2 regions of the Eikenella corrodens genome follow, and region 2 is predicted to be linked to the other one. Evidence: riboswitches for the same ligand, from Rfam matches in the RefSeq annotation. Region 2 holds a riboswitch; the other holds the start of a gene.
What was found. Region 2 has a riboswitch for thiamine pyrophosphate ahead of cytX (putative hydroxymethylpyrimidine transporter CytX). Riboswitches for the same ligand answer to the same signal wherever they lie in the genome.

Region 1: another riboswitch for thiamine pyrophosphate. It lies ahead of CKV94_RS05220 (DMT family transporter); the one in region 2 lies ahead of cytX (putative hydroxymethylpyrimidine transporter CytX).

The regions. Positions count from the first base shown of each region.
Region 1 covers NZ_LT906482.1:1,039,778-1,043,987, reverse strand. The annotation lists gene CKV94_RS05230 (YdcH family protein) at 151-369, opposite strand; gene CKV94_RS05225 (hypothetical protein) at 511-1,095, shown strand; TPP riboswitch at 1,325-1,419, shown strand; gene CKV94_RS05220 (DMT family transporter) at 1,632-2,570, shown strand; gene trpB (tryptophan synthase subunit beta) at 2,667-3,869, shown strand; gene CKV94_RS05210 (hypothetical protein) at 3,917-4,210, shown strand, end outside.
Region 2 covers NZ_LT906482.1:246,145-250,354, reverse strand. The annotation lists gene CKV94_RS01300 (hypothetical protein) at 1-8, shown strand, start outside; gene CKV94_RS01295 (YqgE/AlgH family protein) at 121-669, shown strand; gene ruvX (Holliday junction resolvase RuvX) at 662-1,108, shown strand; gene CKV94_RS01285 (hypothetical protein) at 1,249-1,812, shown strand; TPP riboswitch at 2,209-2,303, shown strand; gene cytX (putative hydroxymethylpyrimidine transporter CytX) at 2,462-3,673, shown strand; gene CKV94_RS01275 (aromatic amino acid transporter) at 3,808-4,210, opposite strand, start outside.

The DNA.
Region 1 (4,210 bases), 790 kb from region 2:
TTTGTATTTATCTGTATGGAAACGGCAGAGTTTGTTAAGCGGCAGCTTCGGCCGTATTTAAAGCAGTAAAGGCTACCTGAAACGCAGCGCAGCCAAGTTCTGCGAAGCCAAACTTTCAGGTAGCCTTCTTAGCCTGTTTTTAATCAGGCCTTATTTTTTGTCGTGCTGTTTCAGGATTTGATAGAGCTGGTCTTTCAAATGCAGCTTCTGTTTTTTCAGCACTTCCACTTCGTCCAAATTGCCGGTAACCGGATTTTTGACCATATTGGCGATTTTTTCGTCCAGCTCATTGTGTTCGTCAAACAGGCGGGCAAAGCGTTTGTCAGATTGTTTGAGCTGGCTGATGAGGTCGCGATATTCTGGGAACATTATTTTCTCGCTTTCGAGTGGGTAAGGGTTGAACAAACTTTTTATCTTGGTTCTACTTTATCATAGCCGGCGGGAAAAATCGAACGGCTCCCGCTTTTATTCGCTTTATAATGAACCCCTCCAAATTATTGCATTGCCGACATGCCCGAAATCGAAAGCCACCCCTTCCCCGCCCTGCTGCCGCCCGAAGCCACCGTGATGATGATGGGCACCTTCCCGCCCAAGGCGGAAAAGCACGCCATGCTGTTTCACTATCCCAATTTCATCAACGATATGTGGCGCGTGTACGGGCTCGTGTTCTTCAACGATACCGCGCACTTCCAAAAAATAGGCGAAAAAGCATTTGACGCGGAAAAAATCAAAGCCTTCCTGCACGAGCGCGGCATCGCCTCCTGCCCCACCGTGCTCAAAGCCGTGCGCGAGCAAGATAATGCTTCCGACAAATTCCTGCGCGTGGTGGAAACCGTAGATTTGCCCGCCGTACTCGCCCGGCTGCCGCGCTGCCGCCATATATGCACCACCGGCGGCAAGGCCACCGAAGTGCTGCTCTCCCTGCTGCCCGATGCGCCGAAAATGCCGAAAACCGGCGAAACGCTGCCCTTCACTTTGGCCAATCGGCATCTCACCCTCACCCGTCTGCCTTCCACCTCGCGGGCGTATCCGCTGAGTTTGCAGAAAAAGGCAGCGGCATATCGAGCGTTTTTCGAGATGGCAGGATTGGTATAGTTTTCAGGTAGCCTTTCAAGGCGGCTTGAGGCTACCTGAAAATTTGAAAGATTCGGCACTTCAAATAGCTGCGTACAACCCCGCCCCTCTAAAACGTGCCGCAGAAAACCATATCGTGAAATTCCTCATTCACTATATTGCTACAAGGCGGCCAGCCGCAGGCAGCATGAACAATACAGCTAGGCGCACCACGCCATAGCAGCGGATTGGGAATTCCACTATAATCCGCCCCCTTGAGTCGGGGTGCTGCCTTGTGCGGCTGAGAACATACCCGTTGCACCTGAACCGGTTAATGCCGACGGAGGGAACTCGCGGCCGGTTTGGGCGGGATACTGCCCGGTTTGATTGGCCGCAGGCGGTAGAGCAGATTCTGCCGCGGCAACGTGATGATGCGCTCCGATTGATCGGGGCGTTTTTTGTTGCCTGCCATCCTGAGCATGGCACGCAATCTTCACCCGTAAGCAACTGTGTTTTCGCAGTAAATATTTTTCAGGTAGCCTTCCGCTGGCGGCGGGCTGTTGCAAGAGGATTAAACCATGCGTTTCCGTATTTGGCAGGCAAACGGCCTGCCGCACCCTTATGTGATGCTGTTTTTGGCACCGGCGTTCTGGGCCACGAGCAATGTGGCGGGCAAGCTGGGCAAAGCTTGGCTTTCGCCTTATGAGTTTACGTTTTGGCGCTGGGTGCTGGCGGCTTTGCTGCTTTCGTGGCTGTTCCGCGCGCGGATTCGGGAGGATTTGCCTGTGCTCAAACCGCGTGCGTTGTGGCTATTGTTGGTGGGCGGTAGCGGGTTTGCGCTGTTTAATATCGTGCTCTACAGCGCGTTTGCACGCGGGGCGGCGGTGGTGAATGTGTCGATTATCACGGCGCTGATTCCGGTGATGGTGTTGCTCGCGGAGGTGCTGTTTTGGCGCACGCGGGCGCATTGGCTGCAATGGCTGGGGGTGGGGCTGTCGTTTGCGGGCGTGGTATGGGTGGTGGGCCGGGGCAATCCGGCCGCGCTGCTGGAAACAGGTTTGTCGCAAGGGGATGCGCTGGCGTTGGTGATTTCTTTGATTTATGCCGGCTATTCGCTGGCGCTGCGCGCTGCGCCGAAGGTGCATTGGGCAAGCCTGCTGTGGGCTATGTGTGTGGCGGCGGTGGGGGTGAGTGCACCGTTTTATGTGTGGGAAGGGGTGGAGAAAGGCTTTCGAATGCCGCCGTGGCAGGCTTGGCTGCTGCTGCTTTATGTTGCTGTGTTTATTGCGATTTTGTCCAAGCTGTTTTATATGGAAAGCGTGATTGCGATTGGCGCGGGGCGGGCGGCGCTCACAATGAACCTGCTGCCGGTGTTCGGCGCGCTGGTGGGCGCGGCGGCCTTTCCAGACGAGCGCTTGGGCGGCTATGTGCTCACGGCCTTAATCTTGGTGGCGGCGGGAATTGCGGCTTCGGAATGGGTCGCGGCGAGAAAACGGGCTTTGGAAAGCGCGGAATAAGCGGTTAGAATGGAGTCCTTGATATTCATGAAGGCTACCTGAAACGGGTTTGGCATTTTCAGGTAGCCTTTCTACCCCATTACTAAAGGACGAACCATGCAAAACTACCAAGCCCCAGACGAGAAGGGCTTTTTCGGCGAACACGGCGGCGTGTACGTTGCCGAAACCCTGATTCCCGCCCTGCAAGAATTGGCAGCGGCCTACCAAGCCGCGAAAAACGATCCCGTGTTTTGGGAAGCGTTCCGCCACGATTTGAAGCATTATGTCGGCCGCCCCAGCCCCGTTTACCATGCCGCGCGATTGTCCGAGCATCTGGGCGGCGCGCAAATCTGGTTGAAGCGTGAAGACTTGAACCACACCGGCGCGCACAAGGTCAACAACACCATCGGTCAGGCACTGCTCGCCCGCCGCATGGGCAAAAAACGCGTCATCGCCGAAACCGGCGCGGGGCAGCACGGCGTGGCTTCTGCCACCGTCGCCGCACGCTTCGGCATGGAATGCCATGTTTACATGGGCGCGGACGACATCATCCGCCAAGCGCCGAACGTGTTCCGCATGAAATTGTTGGGCGCGAACGTGATCAGCGTCGACAGCGGCAGCCGCACGCTGAAAGACGCGATGAACGAAGCCATGCGCGAATGGGTTGCCCGCGTGGACGACACGTTCTACATCATCGGCACCGCCGCCGGCCCCGCGCCGTATCCCGAAATGGTGCGCGATTTCCAATGCGTTATCGGCAACGAAGCCAAAGCGCAGATGCAGGAAGCCATCGGCAGACAGCCCGACGTCGCCGTTGCCTGCGTCGGCGGCGGCTCGAACGCCATCGGCCTGTTCCACCCGTATATCAGCGAAGAAAACGTGCGCCTCGTCGGCGTGGAAGCCGGCGGTTTGGGCGTGGACACCCCCGACCACGCCGCGCCGATTACCAGCAAAGCCCCCATCGGCGTATTGCACGGCTTCCGCAGCTACCTGATGCAGGACGAAAACGGCCAAGTCTTGGGTACGCACTCCGTGTCCGCAGGGCTGGACTACCCCGGCATCGGTCCGGAACACAGCCATTTGGCCGACATCGGCCGTGTGGAATACCATGCGGCGAATGACGATGCCGCGCTGGAAGCGTTTGATTTGCTGTGCCGTTTTGAAGGCATCATCCCCGCGCTGGAATCCAGCCACGCCGTGGCTTGGGCGGTGGAAAACGCACCGAAGATGGGCAAAGACCAAGTGATTCTGGTGAACCTGTCGGGGCGCGGCGACAAAGACATCAATACTGTGGCGAAGTTGAAAGGGATTGAGTTGTAAGGTTTCAGGTAGCCTTTGAGGCTACCTGAAATTTTACCTGTATCATCATGCCGGATATTCACCGCCTCCCCGCCTCTCTACTCAAAGCTTGGGACAAAGTGCAAGCCGAACGCGGGCGCGAAAAATTCCGCGACAGCGTAAAACGCCAATGGCTGGAACAATTATTTAAAGCCGAACTCAAAACGCGCGGCTTTCAGACGGCCTCCGGCGGTTTTATTTATTGGGTTAAAGACGGCTACATTTTCAGCGTTGTCCAGGTTTATTTGGTGGCCGTGTTTGACGGCAAACCCATCAGTGAGCGTGTATCCATCCGCATAGAAGCCAAACCGGATTGTCTGGAT
Region 2 (4,210 bases):
AATGCTAGCGGGCAGTTTTGAGGCTACCTGAAAGTTGCCAGCCCAGATAAAACAGCACGGTATTAAATCGGGCATAACCGCTATATAATCAAATCATTTCCACACACGCCGAAACCGATTATGGATTTAACCAACCATTTCCTCATCGCCATGCCCGATATGCAGGATAATTTCTTTGCCGAGAGTGTGGTGTATGTTTGCTCCTATTCCGCCGAAGGCTGCATGGGCGTGATTATCAACAAGCCATCGCCGTTGCCGTTGCGGCAGATTCTGTCTGCCCAGCAGCACGCCGAGCCGCAGCATTTGTTTGACGACTATATCTTCTTGGGCGGCCCGGTACAGGTGGATCGCGGGTTTGTGTTGCACAGCCCGGCGGGCAACTGGATGAGCAGCATCATCGTGGGCGATAACCTCGCGCTTACTTCCTCCGGCGACATCCTTCCCCACCTGCACGACGAACAAAGCGTGAAGCAGGCCATGCTGTTTATGGGCTACACCGGCTGGAGCGCCGGCCAGCTCGAGCGCGAGCTGGCAGAAAACAGCTGGCTCACCGTGCCGGCCAGCGAACACATCATATTCGGCATGCCGCACGAGCAGCGCTACCACGCTGCCATGTCGCTGCTTAATATTGCACCCGAACAACTCATCCGAACCGGCGGCCATGCTTAATATCCCACACGGCACCACGCTGGCCTTCGATTTTGGCGAAACCCGCATCGGCGTGGCGCAGGGCGACGCCGAAGTGGGCATCGCCCACCCGCTGGCTACCATCAGCGGCGAGGGCAACGACAAAAAATTTGCCGCCATCGCCGCTCTGGTGGCCGAATGGCGGCCGGTGCAATTCGTGGTGGGGCTGCCGTTTTCCACCGACGGCAGCGAACACGAAATGACCCGCTTGGCCCGCAAGTTCGGCCACCGCCTCAACGGCCGCTTCGGCTTGCCCGTGTATTGGGCAGACGAGCGGCTCACTTCGCTCTATGCCACCGAGCTCCTCAATCAAACCGGCCTGCACGGCCGCAAACAAAAGCCCGTGCTCGACCAAGTGGCCGCGCAGGCGATTTTGCAGGGCTTCTTTGAAGGGGGCTGGGTGGAAGAGTTTCACGGTTGATTGCATGAAGGCTACCTGAAAACAGAAATAAGGTTTCAGGTAGCCTTTTGGGCACAGGGCAGACAAATCTTTGCGGCAATGTGCTGCCTGTTGCCATCTGGTTTGATCTATCCCCACTCAAAATAATTCAGGATGAAAACATGAAACTAAAACTATGGCCGGCCATATTGATGCTGTTGCCCGCGGTGGCTCTGGCCAAGCCTGCCCAGCGCGGCGAAGAAATCGTTTATTTCAGCGCACCGCCGGCAGGATTTGAAATCGGATATCGGGCTTCGCAAGGCGGGCAGACGATTGTGGAGCTGGTGCCGAGAGGACAAACGGTGCAAAACTGGGAGCGGATGGTTACCCTGCAAACCTTCGCCGGCAACACCCGATCGGTAAGCGATTTCCGCCGCGCGGTGTCGGACGGTTGGCGGAGCGCCTGCCCGGGCGGCAACACAATCAATCTGAGCGAAGGGCAGGAAAACGGCTATCCCTTCGCTTTTTGGCAAATGAGCTGCGAGCACAACCCGCAAAGCGGCAGGCCGGAATATACTTGGATAAAAGCGATGCGGGGCGAACGTGCGCTTTATGTGGCGCAATACGCTTTCCGCCACTTGCCGAGCCGGGCGGAGCTAACCGATGCGGCACGCCGACTGCGCGGCATGTCGCTGTGCGATACGCGGCCGGGCAGGGCGCGCCAGCATCCTTGCGGCCGGCGTTAGGCGTATGCAAAAGGCTACCTGAAAGCTCACTATATCCGCTTTCAGGTAGCCTTTAAGCTGAATGCTGCCGCATTCTTGTCGGGCAGGGAACTGTCGATGCAAAGTTGAGCTATGGTGATGTGGTAAGAGTTGGCTGAAGTTTTTCAGGTAGCCTGTGGGGTGGGGAAGAGGCTACTTGAAAACATCTGGGCTGCTCCTCGATAGTTCCGAAGCTAAACAGCAATTGGCTCTCGATTACCCTGTTTTTAGTGCTCTTTCCATTCGGATTTGCACGTTTGCGGAACCGAAACGACTGAGTGTGAAAACATTCTTGCCGGTGGAAGCATTGCAAAACTGGATGCCCGGCCACCTTTGCTACCACCGCTTGAAAAAACAGGGCGGCGGGGTATAATCGCGCCCAATTAGTCGGGGTGCTGCTTTGGGCGGCTGAGAGGATACCCGTTGTACCTGATCCGGTTAGCACCGGCGTAGGGAACTATCAGGCAGAGGAATGCGGGCGGCGGGTGCTGTTCGGGTTGCTTTGCCCCATCCGGAACGGATGGGTGTCTTCTCTGCTCTGCTCCCCCGGCTTGGTGTGCCGGGCTTTTTTGTGCGCATTTGATACGCGGCTCGGTGGAATAGTTTTTCACAATATAGAGGAAACAGTTTGATGGAACAGCAGGCAGATAAACTTTCGGTTACCGCTTCGGCGGTGATTTGGTTTGGGGCGGCGGTGTCGGTGGCGGAAATTCTCACCGGCATGCTGTTTGCGCCATTGGGCTGGCGCATGGGCCTTTTGGCAGTGGCTATTGGTCATGTGATCGGCGGGGTGCTGTTTTATCTGGCCGGGCTGATTGGGGCGCAAACGGGGCGCAGTGCGATGGAAACGGTACAGCTTTCCTTCGGCCGTCGCGGCTCGCTGCTGTTTTCGGCGGCCAACGTGGTGCAGCTGGTGGGCTGGACGGCGATTATGATTTTCACCGGGGCGCAGGCTGCGGCGGCGCTCACGGCGGGCTGGAGCGGCGCACAGATAGGCTGGAGTGTGATTATCGGCGCGCTGATTTTGCTGTGGCTGCGTATTGGGATGCGGAATTTCAGCAAAATCAATTTTGTGTCGATGGGCACGCTATTTGCGTTAACGCTGTGGTTGAGTGTTCAGGTAGCCTCCGGCGAGCCGGCGGCGGCCGGGCAGGCGGATGCGGAAGCGATGAGTTTCGGGCTGGCGGTGGAGCTGGCGGCGGTGATGCCGTTGTCGTGGTTGCCGCTGGTGTCGGACTACACCCGCCGCGCAGCCAAGGCACGGGCGGCCACGCTTTCGGCTACGCTGGCTTATTTCTGCACCAGCTCGTGGATGTATGCCATCGGGCTGGCGGCGGCGCTGTTTGCCGGCCAGAGCGAAATCGCGTCGATGCTGCAATATGCCGGGCTGGGTGCGGCCGGGATTTTGGTGGTGGTGTTGTCCACGGTGAGCACCACGTTTTTGGATGCGTATTCGGCCGGGGTGAGCTTTTACAGCATCAGCAGCCGTTTTGGTGAAGTGGCGGTGGCAGCGGCGGTTACGCTGCTGGGCACGCTGCTGGCGCTGGTGTTTGATGTGAGCCGCTTTGAAGGGTTTCTGTATTTTATCGGCTCGGTGTTTGCACCGATGATTGCGGTGCAGATTGCGGATTATTTTGTGCTGAAACGCAAGCCGAATTCGGGAGAAGTGGATTGGGTGAGCTTGGTATTGTGGCTGGCGGGTTTTGTGTTCTACCGCCTGATGTTGCAATGGCAGCCGCCGCTGGGCACCACGCTGCCGGTGATTGCGGCCACGTTTGCGCTGACGCTGCTGGTGCGTAAGTTGCTGTCGGCGTCGGACGGGGCGGCAGTGCACGAAAGTTGAGTAGAACCAAGAGCAAAAGGCTACCTGAAAAAATTCAGGTAGCCTTTCGTTTTGTTGTAGATGGAGGAAAGTCTGTTCCCCACCATTTTTCAGGTAGCCGCTATCCGAAGGCTACCTGAAATTTTTGGCGGGTATCAGCCGTTAAACACGGGCAGGATATTGGCTCGGCTGAGGATTTGGGCGGCCACGTTGGCCAGGCCGAAGAGGAACACCCAAGCCATCAGCCATTTCCCGCCATATACGCGGTAGCCTTTGCCTTCGCCGAATTTTTTGCGGCAGGCGTAGAGCAGCAGGGCGGGCACGAATGCCGTCCATACGGTGGCGGCGAAGCCGACGTAGCTGATGGCGAGCACGAAGCCGGTGGGGAACAGCAGGCAGGCAACGAGCGGAGGCAGGAAGGTGAGGGCGGCGGCTTTGCTGCGGCCGGCGCGGCTGGTACCGAAGCCGAACAGGTCGGTGAGGTAGTCGAGCAGGCCGAGGGTTACGCCGAGGAAGGAGGAGGCGATGGCCATGTAGGAAAACAGGGAGAGCACGCGC